Regions from separate parts of the Serratia sp. C2(1) genome, predicted to be linked through region 2. Evidence: riboswitches for the same ligand, from Rfam matches in the RefSeq annotation. Region 2 holds a riboswitch; the other holds the start of a gene.
What was found. A riboswitch is a leader RNA that binds a small molecule or an ion and turns the genes downstream of it on or off. The one in region 2 is predicted to bind thiamine pyrophosphate.
Positions count from the first base shown of each region.

Region 1: another riboswitch for thiamine pyrophosphate. It lies ahead of thiM (hydroxyethylthiazole kinase); the one in region 2 lies ahead of thiB (thiamine ABC transporter substrate binding subunit).

Region 1 is NZ_JAZFBA010000001.1:193,199-201,026, forward strand. It holds gene V2S86_RS00935 (glycoside hydrolase family 68 protein) at 1-1,015, shown strand, start outside; gene V2S86_RS00940 (GNAT family N-acetyltransferase) at 1,094-1,519, opposite strand; TPP riboswitch at 1,588-1,679, shown strand; gene thiM (hydroxyethylthiazole kinase) at 1,716-2,510, shown strand; gene thiD (bifunctional hydroxymethylpyrimidine kinase/phosphomethylpyrimidine kinase) at 2,507-3,307, shown strand; gene V2S86_RS00955 (inhibitor of vertebrate lysozyme family protein) at 3,394-3,852, shown strand; gene gutQ (arabinose-5-phosphate isomerase GutQ) at 3,895-4,866, opposite strand; gene srlR (glucitol operon DNA-binding transcriptional repressor SrlR) at 4,859-5,632, opposite strand; gene gutM (transcriptional regulator GutM) at 5,716-6,072, opposite strand; gene srlD (sorbitol-6-phosphate dehydrogenase) at 6,117-6,896, opposite strand; gene srlB (PTS glucitol/sorbitol transporter subunit IIA) at 6,907-7,269, opposite strand; gene srlE (PTS glucitol/sorbitol transporter subunit IIB) at 7,293-7,828, opposite strand, start outside.
Region 2 is NZ_JAZFBA010000002.1:387,680-395,507, forward strand. It holds gene V2S86_RS17370 (DedA family protein) at 1-366, shown strand, start outside; gene ilvN (acetolactate synthase small subunit) at 513-806, opposite strand; gene ilvB (acetolactate synthase large subunit) at 810-2,504, opposite strand; gene ivbL (ilvB operon leader peptide IvbL) at 2,616-2,732, opposite strand; gene thiQ (thiamine ABC transporter ATP-binding protein ThiQ) at 2,821-3,525, opposite strand; gene thiP (thiamine/thiamine pyrophosphate ABC transporter permease ThiP) at 3,640-5,244, opposite strand; gene thiB (thiamine ABC transporter substrate binding subunit) at 5,220-6,206, opposite strand; TPP riboswitch at 6,262-6,387, opposite strand; gene sgrR (HTH-type transcriptional regulator SgrR) at 6,425-7,828, opposite strand, start outside.

The DNA.
Region 1 (7,828 bases), on a different contig from region 2:
GTATATTGATGGCAATGGCAATTACGACATCAAGCGTGACTGGGAAGATCGCCACGGCCGTGCACGCATGTGTTACTGGTATTCCCGTACCGGCAAAGACTGGATCTTCGGCGGCCGGGTGATGGCGGAAGGGGTTTCACCGACGACGCGTGAATGGGCCGGTACCCCGATCTTGTTGAATAACGAAGGCGACATCGACCTGTATTACACCTGCGTGACACCGGGTGCCACCATTGCCAAAGTGCGCGGCCGCATTGTGACGTCGGATGACGGCGTGCAACTGCAGGACTTCAACGAGGTGAAATCGCTGTTCGAGGCCGATGGGGTGTATTACCAGACCGAAGCGCAGAATGCCTACTGGAACTTCCGTGACCCAAGCCCGTTTATCGATCCGCAGGATGGCAAGCTGTATATGGTGTTCGAAGGCAACGTAGCCGGCGATCGCGGTTCGCATGTGGTTGGTCCGGATGAGTTGGGGCTGGTGCCGCCGGGCCATGAAGAGGTGGGCGGCGCACGTTTCCAGGTGGGCTGTATCGGCCTGGCGGTGGCGAAGGATCACAGCGGTGAAGAGTGGGAGATTTTGCCGCCGCTGGTCACGGCGGTGGGCGTCAACGATCAGACCGAACGCCCGCACTACGTGTTCCAGGACGGCAAGTATTACCTGTTCACCATCAGCCATAAGTTCACCTATGCCGAAGGGCTGACCGGGCCGGATGGGGTATACGGTTTTGTCAGCGATAGCCTGACCGGGCCTTACACGCCGATGAACGCCTCAGGCCTGGTACTGGGTAACCCGCCGGAACAGCCTTTCCAGACGTATTCGCACTGCGTGATGCCGAATGGTTTGGTGACGTCGTTTATCGACAGCGTGCCGACCGTCGGCGAAGATTACCGTATCGGCGGGACTGAGGCGCCAACGGTACGCATTGTGCTGGAAGGCGACCGTTCCTTTGTACGCGAGGTCTATGATTACGGTTATATCCCTGCGATGCAGGATATCGTTTTGCAAGGGTAACCCGCGGCTTGTAGCCTGAGCCGCTCCAGAGGCCTGACGATGTCAGGCCTTTTCAGGTTTGGTTCACAGCAGACAAGACTATTTTTTAGGCGAATGCAGCAGGTAGTATTCTTCGCCGCCGTCGTTGCCGGTGGTGATCTTTTGCCAGCCATGCTTATGGTAAAACGCCAGCGCCTTCTCGTTTTTCACCAGGCATTTCAGCGAGCCGGTCGCGGTAAAGGTTCGCTCCGCCGCTTGCAGCAGGGCCGTGCCGACGCCGCGTGGCGGCAAGTGAGGATCGACATACAGGTTGTGAATAAAGTTATCCTGGCGATAGATCGACACGAACCCCAGCAGTTTTCCCTGATCTTCCGCCACCCAGATATCCTCGCCCAGCGTCGAGCGGTCGAAATCCTCCAGCCGGTAATCTTCGGTATCGCGCCACGTGAACGCCGCCTTGCGCGCAGCCAGATAAAGGGTGCGCAAGAACGGGCGATCGGCTTCTCGGTAGGGTCTTGTTTGCATGGCAGCTCCTTTTTGTTTTTTGACACTATAGCGCGATTGACCTCACCGGCAGCAACCCCAATAATGGCCTCCTTGACTCGGGGTGCCCCAAGGGGCTGAGATTTTACCCGTATTACCTGATCTGGATTATGCCAGCGTAGGGAAGTCTCGGTGCCCCAACCGGTACCCGCCTTCTTGAACGCCGGTTGGGAGGAATATGTTCGCTCGACCTGATGCTTTACCCGGCGCCCGCGCCGCGGCCTGTCTGACCCAATTCAAACAACAGCCCCCGCTGATTCACTGCCTGACCAACGAAGTGGTGCAGGAGCTGACGGCTAACGTATTGCTGGCGCTTGGCGCTTCCCCGGCGATGGTGGTGGAACCGACCGAAGCGGCGCAGTTCAGCCAGATGGCGAGTGCCCTGTTAATCAACATCGGTACTCTCAATGCCTCGCGCGCCGAATCCATGCTGGTGGCGGTAGAAGCCGCCAATTTGGCGGGAACGCCCTGGACGCTGGATCCGGTGGCGGTAGGCGGGTTGGCGTACCGCACCGCCTTTGCCCGTCGTTTGCTGGGCGAGAAGCCGGCGGCGATCCGGGGCAACGCGTCTGAAATTATGGCGCTGAGCGGCCGGCAGAGCGCCGGGCGCGGCGTAGACAGCACCGACGACTCGCTGGCGGCTTTGCCGGCGGCACGGGAACTGGCGCAGCTCAGCGGCGCGGTGGTGGCGGTAACCGGCGTGGTGGATTACATCACCGATGGCCGGCGCGACTGGGCGGTCGCCGGTGGCGATGCGCTGATGACGCGGGTGGTGGGCACAGGTTGCGCGCTGTCGGCGGTGGTGGCGGCATTTTGCAGCCTGTCGGGCGATCGGCTGGACAACGTCGCGACCGCTTGCCGGGTGATGTCGCTTTGCGGCGAGCGGGCCACGCACCGGGCTACGGGGCCGGGCAGCTTTACCCCGGCGTTCCTCGACGCCCTGTATCAACTGCGTGCGGAGGAGCTGCAATGAAACGGATTAACGCTTTGACCATCGCCGGCACCGATCCGAGCGGCGGCGCCGGCATCCAGGCCGATCTGAAAGCCTTTTCTGCACTGGGGGCTTACGGCACTTCCGTGATCACCGCGCTGGTGGCGCAAAATACTCGTGGCGTACAGTCGGTATATAACATCGATCCGGCGTTTGTCGCCGCCCAGTTGGATTCGGTATTCAGCGACGTGCGCATCGACAGCGCCAAGATCGGCATGCTGGCCAACGCCGATATCGTGCAGGCGGTGGCCGAACGCCTGCGGCATTACCGGCCGCCGTTCGTGGTGCTGGACACGGTGATGCTGGCGAAAAGCGGCGATCCCCTGCTGGCGCCGGAGGCGGTAGAGTCTATCCGCCGCGAACTGCTGCCGCAGGTGTCGATCATCACGCCGAACCTGCCGGAGGCGGCGGCCCTGCTGGCGTGCGCCCCGGCGGAAAATGAGCAACAGATGCGCGAACAGGGCCGGGCGTTGCTGGCCATGGGGTGCCAGGCGGTGCTGATGAAGGGCGGCCACCTCAGCGAAAACGAAAGCCCGGACTGGTTGTTCAGCGCGGGGCAGGAACTGCGCTTCACTGCACCGCGCGTGGCGACTCGTCATACGCACGGCACCGGCTGCACGCTTTCCGCTGCGCTGGCTGCGTTGCGCCCGCGTCATGAAGACTGGGCCGGCACGGTCGCCGCCGCCAAGGACTATCTGCAAAAGGCATTGCAGCAGGCAGATACCCTGGAAGTGGGGCACGGTATCGGGCCGGTACATCATTTTCACGCGTGGTGGTGATTCAACTTTTTGTCGTTGTTGTGGTCAGACTGGATCCATGCCCGGCGCTCGCCGGGTACGAGCGGATTTAACCAAGGGAGAAGGCCATGACAGGACAAAACGCACTTCGCTGCGCCATCTTCGGCGCGTTACTCAGCCTCAGTGCGGGCAGCGTTGCCCAGCAGATTGTTACCACCTCGGACGTGATCCAGCAGCCGGGCTATCAAACCAGCTGGCAGAACATGGTGAAGGGGCAGGCTCGCCTGCCGGGCTGGGCGCGCAAGGGGATGGGCACTTCCACTCCGGCGCAAAGCCTGAGCTGGAAGGGGCAGAACTACCTGGTGGGCAATCTGTGCAAGCCGCACGACTGCGCCAACAACTTTTTGATCGTGGCGTTTAAAGAAGACAAATCCCAGGCCTGGGGCGTGCGCGTCGAGGTGGCAGATAAGCCGGAAGCGGTTGATCATCCGAAGCAGTACGCCAAATACCAATGGCTGGGCAAGCCGGACGAAAACATGAAGGCGCTGCTGAAAAAACAGTTCGAGAGCAATCCCGACTGGAAATAAAACGACCTGGGGCGCAACTGCCTGCGCCCCGAGGTAACGCACTCAGCCAATGCCGGCCTGATGCAGATCGTGCAGGTTGATCGCGCCCACCAGCACGCCATCCAGATTGACCACCGGCGCGGCGCTGATGTGCTGTTCGTGCAATGCCTCCAGCGCTTCTCCGGCGCGCCACTGTTCCGGCAAGCGGTAGCCGGGGCGGGTAATGGCCGGGCCCAACGCATCCTGCAGGCTATTGCCTTTCACCAGCCAGCGGCGCAGGTCGCCGTCGGTAAACACCCCCACCACTTTTTGCTGCGCATCGCACACCGGTACCAATCCCAGCCCGGTGCGGCTCAGTTCGAGCATCGCTTCCATCACATTGGCGTTTTCACTGACCTGCGGCAGGCGATCGCCGGTGCGCATCAGGTGGTGTACCCGATTCAACAGGCGTGCGCCCAGGCTGCCGCCCGGATGGGAACGGGCAAAGTCTTCGGCGTTGAACCCGCGTTGGCGCATCAATGCCATCGCCAGTGCGTCGCCCATCATCAGCGTATTGACCGCGCTGGAGGTGGGCGCCAGCCCCATCGGGCAGGCCTCACGTTCGACGCTGATGTCCAGCACGCAGGCGGCGGCCAGCGCCAGCGGCGACTCTTTGCCGCCGGTAATGGCGATCACCGGGATGTTATTTTCCGCCAACAGCGGCAAGATCAAATCCAGCTCCTTGGCGCGGCCGGAATAGGAGATAAACACCACCACGTCGTCGGCGCCGATCATGCCGAGATCGCCGTGCAGCGCCTCCGCAGGGTGGACGAAGAACGACGGAGTGCCGGTGCTGGCCAGCGAGGCGGCAATTTTTTTGCCGATATGGCCGGATTTGCCGATGCCGGAAATCACCGCCTTGCCCCGGCAGTTCAACAGCAGTTCGCAGGCGCAGACGAAATTGTCGTCCAGGCGCGCCAGCAGGCGCTGCGCTTCGGTCAGCTCAATTTCCAGCGTTTCGCGGGCAAAGGCCAGCAGGGCAGTAGCGTTACTCATCGGAATCTCCTACCAGAATGATATTGATGCCTTTCGCTTGCAGCGCGGCGAGGTAATCCGGATTGATGTTTTTATCGGTGATCAGCGTATCCACGGCGCTCAGGTCGCACACCACGTTTGGGCTTTTGCGGCCGAATTTCGACGAATCCACCAGCAGGATAATGCGGCTGGCAGCCTCGCACATCGCCTTGCTGACGTTGTGCACCTCGTTAAAGGTGGTGACGCCGGCGTTGAGATCGACCCCGTCCGCGCCAATAAACAGTTTGTCGAAGCTGAACTTCTGGAACGCCGACTCCGCCAGGCTGCCGTGGAACGAGGCCGATTTTTTGCGGTAGGTGCCGCCGGGCATCAGGATGGTTTGGTCGTTGTCCAGCTCCACCAGCGCGTTGACGATATGCAGGCTGTTGGTCATCACCGTGATGTTATTGAACTGCGCCAGATGCGGCACCATTTGCAGCACCGTGCTGCCGGCGTCGAAAATCAGCGAGTCGCCGTCGTTAATCAGCTTGATGGCGGCGTAAGCGATTTGGCGTTTCTTTTCGCTGTTGATATGGGTTTTACGGTCGATCGGCTGGTCGCCGTCGTCGCGGCTGAGCACCACGCCGCCGTAGGTGCGTATCACCTCGCCTTCGTCTTCCAGCAGGGTGAGATCCTTGCGGATGGTGGTGCCGGTGGTGGAGAAATGTTCGGCCAGGGCGTCCACTGCCGTTTTGCCATGCCGCTGCAGATATTCAAGGATAGCGGCCTGCCGCTGCTTTGGTTTCATCGCGATTCCCGTTCACAAGAGGTGGGCATTTCCCTTCAGCGAACAATTCAATATGAAAGGTAATGTCTTTTAATGTGAAAATATCATGATTTAGGGGCAATCGCTAACGATAGTGCAGCCCGACATGCGCGATCCTCGGGGAAGATCACATCCGGGTGCAAATCCTGTTGATGCAGGCCGTGCAAATGGGTGAGCGGCTGCGGACGGGCGAAGATGGTCAGGCCGCGCATCAGCAGGCTGCCGCACACTCGCCGCTCGGCATCGAAAGCCAGCGCCAGCACGACCCGGGGTTGAAAACGGCCGCCGGAGCGCCCGACGCCGACGCGGCCTTGCCGGCACAGGCGATCGAAGGCGCGGTTGAAATGGCGGATTTGCCACCCGCCGAGGCCGATTTGCAGCAGCCAGGCCAGTACGGCGAAGATAATCAATGCTTGAGTCATAATGCCTCCTTAATCCCCCTCCACCGGAGGGGGAGGCGATCACATCAGAACATCACCTGACCGCCGGTGATGTTAATCGACTGGCCGGTGCAGTAAGACGCCTTGTCGCTGGCATAAAACAGCAGGGTGTTCAGCACGTCCTGATAGTCGCAGCCGCGTTTCAACGGCACCTTGTCGGTGTAATATTTTTCGACCTGATCCGGCTCGATCCCCAGCTTTTGCGCGTATTGCGGCAGCAGCGACTGGAACATCGGCGACTTCAGCAGGTTGCCGAGCATCAGTGAATGCACGGTAATGCCGTATTCCGCCAGATCGAGCGCCAACGACTGGGTCAGCCCCACGCCGCCGAACTTGGCCGCGCTGTAACCGGAGTTGTGCTTGCTGCCTACCTTGCCGGATTTAGAGTTGATCTGGATGATACGCCCGGCGACGCCGTCGCGGATCATCAGGCGGGAAAACTCGCGGGCGCACAGAAAATAACCGACAAGATTGACCTGCAGCGAGCGGTCAAAATCCCCCAGCAGGAAGTCGGTGATCGGCGCCGCCTTGGCGATACCGGCGCTGTAAACCAGCAGATTGGCCTGGCCGAACGCCTGGTCAACCGCCGCCGCCAGCGCCATGACGCTCTGCTCGTCGGTGGCGTCGGCCTGGAAAGCCTGGGCGCGGCCCGCACCGAACTCATGGTTAATCTGTTGCGCCACCTGCCGGGCATTGTCCGCGTTCAAATCGGCCACCGCGACCCGGTAACCCGCCTGCGCCAGGCCGTGGGATAAAAACGCGCCCAAGGTTTGGCCGCCGCCAATCACTACCGCTACTTCAGACATGGTCTACTCCTTATGCAATAAATTTCAGCGTGCTGCCTAACGGGATATCAGCCGGCGTGGCACCGGAAACGTGGATCGAACCCGGAAACTCGGCCTGGGTTATGCCGTCGAAGCGCACGGTGACATGGCCCAGTTCACGCAGGTTTTGCGTCGCGACGCTGCCGACGGCGGTGATCGGATAGCGCTGCTCCGCCAGCTCCATCCAGCCGCCGACCTGCAGTTCGCCGGCGGTGTCGCCGTGCCGATGGATAAAGCAAAACTCTTCAATGTCCGCCGGCGCGCCTTCGCGGAAGGTAATCAGCATGTCATCGTGCAATGCCTCACGGGCGCTGCCGCCAATCTGCGTAATGGTGGTGTGGAAAATGGTATGCATGATCTTTTCCCTGCAAAACACTGTCATTGATAGATGAAGGCCGACGCGGCCCAGGCGATCAGTACCGTTGGCGCACCGGTCAGGAAACGCCCGACCAGTACCGACGGCACGCCGACCCGCACGGTGTCCTGTTTGGCTTCCGCCAGCGACAGGCCGACCGGAATAAAGTCGCAGGCCGCCTGCGCGTTAATCGCAAACAGCGCGGGCAGCGCCAGCTGCGGCGGAATATGGCCGAGACCGATTTGCACCCCGACCAGCACGCCAATCACCTGGGCGATCACCGCGCCGGGCCCGAGGAAGGGCGACAGCAGCGGGAAGGAACAGATCAGCGCCAGTGTCACCAGGCCGATAGGGCTGCTGGCCAGCGGCGTCAGGCCGTGGGCGATAAAATCACCCAGACCCGAGGCCATGATGATGCCGATCAACGCCGAGACGAACGCCATAAACGGCAGGATGGTTTTCAGCACCGTGTCGATGGTGTCGCGCCCGGCCTGGAAGAACACCGCCACCACCGAACCCATGCCCATACCGACCTTGGCCAGCAGGCCGTCGCTCTGTT
Region 2 (7,828 bases):
CTGCCGCCGTACAAATTCGCCTTGCCTAACATTATCGGCTGCATCACCTGGCCGCCGGTCTATTTCTTCCCGGGTATTCTGGCCGGCGTGGCGATAGACATTCCCGCCAGCGCCAGCAGCGCGTTATTCAAATGCCTGCTGTTTGCGGTGGTGGTGCTGATTTGGCTGGCCGCCTGGTTGAGCTGGCGTTGGTGGCGTGAGGGCAAGCGCAGCGCCGATCGGCTGAGCAACTGGCTGTCGCCGGTGCGGTTGCGGGTGGCCTGCGTGCTGAGTTGGATACTGGCGCTCGGGACCTTTTACTCTTTATCCCAACAACCGTTGATGCCGGTGTATCGGCATCTGCTGTGGAAAGTGCTGGCCGGCTGATGTCGGGCACCAAATTTTATCCCCTATGGATTTCATGCGACAGCTAGGCGGCAAGAACCTAAACTCCCGGAGCTTACTTGGGTAAGTGACTGGGGTTTAGGGACGCAGCCAACAACGCTGCCGCATGAAATACGACGGGGATATCATTATTGGAAGAAGGCTTCCAACTGTTCAAACACCCGCATGTCTTCGTTGTGGCGTTTCACCTGCAGCACATCCTCGAGTTTTTCCACCTGGCTGATCATTTGCACCAGCCGTTGATCGTCCGCCACCAATAGCCAGATGCGGCTCTGTTTGCCGTCTTTCAACGGCATGCACAGGATACCCTCCACGTTGAAGGCGCGGCGGGCAAACAGGCCGCACACGTGCGACATCACGCCGGGATGATTGCGGACCGCCAGCTCAAGGATCACCTGTGGATTATTGTGTTGTTCTGACATGGCTTATTCTCCAATCATGTCGATGTTGGCGGCACCCGGCGGTACCATCGGGAAGACTTTTTCATTGATATCGATCAGCGCGTGGATCAGGCACGGGCCAGGGCGTTGGATCGCCTCGGCCAGCGCGGCCTGCGGATCTTCTGCGGCGTTCAGATCGCAGGTGTCCAGCCCGAAACCGGCGGCAATCTTGATAAAATCGGTGCGTTTCGGGTAGGCGGCGGCAAAGATGCGCTGCTGATAGAACAGGGTTTGCTGCTGATGCACCAGCCCCAGCGCCTGATTGTTCATCAGGATAATTTTCACGTCCAGATCATGCTCGACGGCGGTGGCCATTTCCTGAATGTTCATCATCAGGCTGCCGTCACCGGAGAAGCACAGCACCTTGCGCTGCGGTTCGGCCAGCGCCGCGCCGATAGCCGCCGGCAGGCCAAAGCCCATGGTGCCCAGACCGCCGGAGGTCAGCCACTGGCGCGGCCGGCTGAGCGGATAGGCTTGCGCCACCCACATCTGATGCTGGCCCACGTCGGTGGTGATGATGGCGCTTTCATCCACGCAGCGCGCGGCGGCCAGCACCAAACCGTAGTGGCTCAGCGGATCTTCGGCGTTCGGCATGCTGAACGGGAACTCGCGTTTCAAGCCGTTGACGGTGTCCAGCCATTCGCTGCGCGGTTGCGCTTCAATTTGCGGCAACAATTGTTGCAGCACCTGGCCTACGTCGGCATGAATGGCAATATTCGCCTGCTTCACCTTACCCAGTTCGGCGCGGTCGATATCCACGTGAATGATGCTGGCGTTGGGGCAGAACTGTTCGGTTTTGCCAATCGCCCGATCGTCAAAGCGTGCGCCCAATACGATCAGCAGATCGGCTTCCTGCAGAATAAAGTTGGTGCTGCGGGCCGCATGCATCCCCAGCATGCCCAGTGACAGCGGGTGTTGCACCGGCATGGCACCCAGCGCCATCAGCGTCATGGTGGTCGGCAGATTGGCGCGTTCGGCCAGCTCAATCGCCTGTTGGTAGGCGTTGGCGCAGATAATGCCGCCACCCAGATACAACACCGGGCGCTTGGCCTGGTTGATCATTGCGGCAGCTTGCGCCACTGCGGCGGCTTCGAAGGCCGGCGCAGCGTCGGGCACCGCGACGGGCGGCAGTTCATCCAGGCTGATAACCGCCGTTTGTACGTCTTTCGGCACGTCGATCCATACCGGCCCGGGGCGGCCGGATTCGGCGATGCGGAACGCGTCGCAGATCACCTGCGGCAGTTCGCGGATATCGCGTACCAGATGGTTGTGTTTGGTGATGGGAATCGAGATGCCGTAGGTGTCCACTTCCTGGAAGGCGTCGGTACCAATCATTGAAGAGGGCACCTGGCCGGTGATGCACACCAGCGGGATGGAATCGAGTTTTGCGTCGGCGATGGCGGTGACCAGGTTGGTCGCCCCCGGCCCGCTGGAAGCGATGCACACCGCCGCCTTGCCGTTGGCGCGCGCCATGCCCTGCGCCATAAAGCCCGCGCCCTGTTCGTGGCGCGCCAGCACGTGGTGAATGCGAGTGCTTTGGCTCAGCGCGTCATACAGCGGCAGTGCCGCGCCGCCGGGAATGCCGGCTACGGTAGTGATGCCCTGGCGCTCCAGCAAATGAACGATCAGTTCTGCGCCGGTGAAGCGTTGGCCTTGATGTGGCGTGCCCGAAATTGCCATGTTCCTATCCTTTCTCAGGGCCGGTTCGCTTTTCTGGGCAGGGGGCTAAAACAAGAAACCCCGCCCGGTTTGCGCCGGCGGGGTTTGGGAATCGATGCGTTGATTCGGACCCTACGGCGCATTGCCGACGACCACCACCACACGCACGACGACCATCACCGCGGCTGGTAGCGCGGTAACTAGTAGGGTCGAAGTCAGCGAGGATGCGATCACAGGGAACCTTATCATCAGTAATAGAAGTCAGGTTTTTATAAAACCACAGGCGAAAAATTCGCACAACAGGTTTATTTTCCCAGCATAAAAAACGCGCTGCAGATCACGGTTTGTGCGAAATGCCCAGCACCCGGGCTTCCGGTGCGCTGCCGTCCAACAGCGCCTGCGTGGGGCCGTCGTAATAAATCCGCCCGTCGACCACCAACAGGGTGCGCGGCGCGATGCGAGCGGCGTCATCCAGGTTGTGCGACACCATCAGCAGCGTCAGGTTGCGTTGGTCACAAACCTCTTGCAACAGTTGCAGCATCTCATTGCGCAGCGCAGGGTCGAGCGCCGAGAAAGGCTCGTCGAGCAGCAGGATGGGCTGCTGGCGGATCAGGCAGCGAGCCAGGGCTGCGCGTTGGCGCTGGCCGCCGGAAAGCTGTGACGGCAGGCGCTGCAGATGTTCCTCCAACCCCACCTGGCGGGCAATCTGCGCCAACTGTTGTTGCTGGTCCGCGTTCAGCCGCAGCCCGGGGTCAAGGCCCAAGCCGATGTTCTGCGCTACCTTCAGGTGGGCGAACAGGTTGTTTTCCTGAAACAGCATCGAGACCGGCCTTTTGGCCGGCGGCGTGCCGGTGTGGTCGCTGCCGTTCAGCAGCAGCTTGCCGCTGGCGGCCGGCAGGAAACCGGCGATCAGGCTGAGCAGGGTGCTTTTGCCCGCACCACTGGGGCCGAGCACCGCGACACGTTCGCCCGGCCGGATACGCAGGTCAAAGCGCATCGGCAGGTGTTCATACAGATAAGTCAGTTTTTCAAGCGTCAGCATATGTCCTTCATCTTTCAAGTTGCCGCTATGTTGGCTTTCTTCACTTATCCCAGTCACTTAGTGGACTAAGCTCCTGGGAATGCGTTCAGTCGCCGCCTTGCTGCAGCTTGAAATCTATTGGGCAGAGCGCCCCGGTAAGCGTTCGATCAGGGTAAACAGCAGGAAGCACAGCAACAGAAGCAACAGTGCGGTGACCGCGCCGTCATTGCTGCGATAGGCGCCGATCTGCTGATACAGGTAAAAAGGCAGGGTGCGGAACTGCTCGTTGCCAAACAGGGCAACCACGCCGAAATCGCCGATCGACAGCACGCAGGCGAAAGCCAGCGCCTGCGCCAGCGGGCGGCGCAGCGCTTTCAGCTCGATCCAGCGCAGCCGCTGCCAGCCGTGCATACCCAGCGACAGGCACAGCGGGTTGTAACGTTCGGCCAGGTCTCGCATCGGGTTTTCCAGCACCTTCAGGGCGTAGGGTACCGCCATCAGCGCATTGGTGAGGATCACCAAAGCATAGGGCGATTGCGGCAGCCCGACAGTATCGCTCAACAACAGGAAGAAACCGGTGGCCAGCACGATCCCCGGCATCGCCAGAATCACCATGCCGCTCAGTTCAAGCGTTTGGCCCCAGCGCAGCCGCTGTTGCAGCTTCAGTTCACGGCTGCTCCACAGCAACATCATGGTCAACACCACGCACAACGCGCCGGCACCGAGCGCGATACGCAATGACGTGAACAGCGCTTGCCACAGCACCTGCTGTTGCAGGACGGTGACCATCGTCTGATTGGCGCCATCGGCAATTACCGCCAGCAGCGGGGGCAGCAGCAGCAGCAGGGCGGCGGCGATCAGCAGAAAATCGCTGGCGCGACGCCACAGGCTGTCTTCGGGATTACGCCAGATGTGGGCCTGGGTGCTGCCGACCGGCAGCGCCTGGCTCAGGCGCTGGCTGAGCACGACCAGCCCCAGACAGCACGCCAACTGGATCAGTGCCAGCAGGGCGGCGCGGCTAAGATCGTAGTCATAGCTGAGCGCCTGGTAGATCGCCAGTTCTATGGTGGTGGCCTGCGGCCCACCGCCCAGTGACAGCACGGTGGCGAAGCTGGCGAAACAGAGCATGAAGATCAGTGCGCCGCTAGGCAGGGTCTGGCGACGCAGCGCCGGCCACTCGACGAAGCGGAACTGTTGCCAGCCGTTCATGCCGAGCTGAGCCGCCAGTTGGCGCTGTTCGACCGGAATATTTTCCAACGCCTGCAGCAGCAGGCGGGCGGCCAGTGGCAGATTGAAGAACATATGCGCCAGCAGGATGCCCTGCAGACCATAGGGGGAAAAACTGTAGTTGATGCCGAGCCAGCCGCACAGCGATGCCAGCCAGCCCTGTCGGCCATACACGCTGAGCAGGCCGAATACCGCCACCAATACCGGCAGTACCAGCGTCATGGCGCACAGCCGCAGGAGCAACAGTCTGCCGGGGAAGCGGCGGCGGTACAGCGCTCGGGCCAGCGCTATGGCGGGTAGCACCGAGATCAGCGCGGACAGCAATGCCTGCCAGAAGGTAAAGCGGACTACGTGCCACAGGTAGCTGTCCTGCCACAGGCCGCGCCAATCGCTTTCCGGTGCGTGCCGCCACAGCGAGCCCATCGCCAGCGCGGCGACGGCCAGGATCAGGCCGGCGGCCAGCAGCCCCGGCCAGAGCCAGTGCGGGATCAGCGACTGACGGCGGTTTGCCATGCCCGGATCCAGCTACCGCGTTGTTTGGCGACCTCTTCGGCGCTGTATTGCAGCGCGGTCTGGGGGACGGTCATTTGATCAAAGCCTGCCGGCAGTTGAGTCTTGATCACCGGGTACATCCAGTTACCGGTTGGGATGGCGTTCTGGAACGCCGGGGTCACCATAAACTGCATGAAGCGCTCCGCCAGTTCAGGCTGCTTGCCGGCCTTGAGTTTGCCCGCCACTTCCACCTGCAAATAATGGCCTTCGCTGAAGTTGGCCGCGGCGTAGCTGTCTTTCTTCTCTTCGATCAGATGATAAGCCGGGGAGGTGGTATAGCTGAGCACCAGATCGCCTTCGCCTTTCAGGAATAGGCCGTAGGCTTCGCTCCACCCCTTGGTGACGGTGACGGTTTTCTTCGCCAGTTTCTGCCAGGCTTCCGGCGCTTTGTCGCCAAACACTTTCTGCATCCACAGCAGCAGGCCCAGGCCTGGGGTGCTGGTGCGCGGGTCTTCGTAGATCACCTTCCAGTTTTGATCGCCGTTGACCAGTTCCTGCAGGCTCTTTGGCGGGTTTTTCAGCTTTTCTTTGTTGTAAACGAAGGCAAAGTAACCGTAGTCATAAGGCACGAAGGTTTTATCCTGCCAGCCGCCCGGCACGCTCAGTTTGGCGCCGTCAATGCGGCTAGGCGCGAATAGGCCGGTTTGCTGCGCGGCCTGCAACAGGTTGTTGTCCAGCCCCAGCACCACGTCGGCAGCGCTGTTTTTCCCTTCCATGCGCAAGCGGTTAAGCAGCGAAACGCCGTCTTCCAGCGCGACGAATTTCAGCTCGCAGTTGCAGTCCGCTTCGAACGCTTTTTTCACCGCCGGGCCAGGGCCCCAGTCGGCCGCGAAGGAATCATAGGTGTAGACCGTCAGCGTGGGTTTGGCAAACACCGGTACGGCGCACAACAACAGTAATAAGGGCAGGCTTTTTTTGACCACTTTGCACTCCTGAAAGATAAGGGGGCAAAGGTATCTGAGGGCGAGGTGATTAAACCGGGTCGCTATGCTCAAATCCCTCCGCCGGTATTGACCGGATCAGGTTCGACGGGTTTGTTCTCAGCAAAACCTGCGCACCGCGTTTTCATCGCGCCGCCACCGTTTCGCACCCCGTTGAGACGGCGCTATTGTAGAGACTAACGGGCGTCGGCGAAAGGCGCTTATGCTTCCGGCGGCGCAAACCAGGCGGATTTAAAATCAAACCAGCCAAGGGTATTCATTCGCACGCCGCGCATGCTGCGCTGGCCATGCAGTTGCAGCCAGTGATGAAACAGCGGGTGTAACTGGTGACCCTTGACCAATCGTTGGCAAAAATCCGCCAGCGGCAGGGCATTGGCGCGCCACAGCGCCGCATCTGCGGCGAGATCTTCATTCATGCAGTGCTGCATCAGCGGCAGCTCATACAGGGTGGCGAACAGCGAAAACTCCAGCGGCAGGTAGAAGTTGGCGCTACCCAACCACAGATCGCTGGCCGCTTCCCCCTTATGCCAGGCGTCGTAGCTCACCACCTGCACGTTAAGCCGCACCCCGTGCAGCGCCAACAGCGGTTCAATTGCCTGTTGAATGGCGTGGAATTCCGAGTGTTCACTGTAGTAGGTCAGCGTCAACGCGGTCAGCCCGGCCGGCTTGGGTTGTTGCGCCAGCGCACGATTGTGATGCCAGCGCGGCAGGATGCCATAGGCCGGTGACCAATAGCGTTGATAAACCGGCCCGGCATTACTCAGCAGCGAGATGGGATTAATCAGCTCGCACAGCCAGCTGCGAATGGCCGGATCGGCCGCCAAAGGAGAGCGTTGATCGAACAGCAGGAAATAGCAGCCTTCCTCCAGCCGGCTTTCCAGTTCGTTGTTGCCGGTGTCATCCGCCTGCAGTTGCACGCCGGAATGCACCAGCTCTTCGGTAAGCTCCGGCAACACCCAGATATTCACCTCATCAATCAGTGCCCGGTAGCCGAAGTAGTCATCGAAGGCGTGGATTTTCATCTGGCTGCGGTGGTTGCGTACCACGCTGTACGGCCCGGTGCCGACCGGATGGCGCGAGAACTCCGGCATGCTTTGCCATTCGCGCGGCAGGATCATGGCAGGCACGCTGCCCAGCAGCCAGGGCAACCAGTAATCGGGGCTGTGCAGATGCACGTCAATCACGAAAGGCGTCGGTGAGGTCACGCTCTCGATATGCGAAAACAGCGGCTGAGGGATCAGACGAGTGAGGGAGCTAATCACATCGTCCATTTCCAGCTCGCGGCCGTGATGAAAATGTATCGCCGGGCGCAGATAAAAACGCCAGTGCAAGGGCGTCAGCGGCTGCCAGTGATGAGCCAGGTCCGACTCCAGTTCCCCGTTTTCCTCGTTTATCCGCGTCAGGCCGCTGAAAATCTGCCGGGCCAGGTGAATTTCCGAACGGCGCAGCGCCGAGCCGGGCAGCAGGTTGTACAACTGGCGATAGTAGAGTACGCGCAAGATGTGTTTACCCTGCCGAAAGCTGCGCCCAAGCTGGGACAGCAACATTTGCCGCACCACGTTTTTATCGCCGACCAGTTGCACCAGTTGATCGATGCGGTCCTG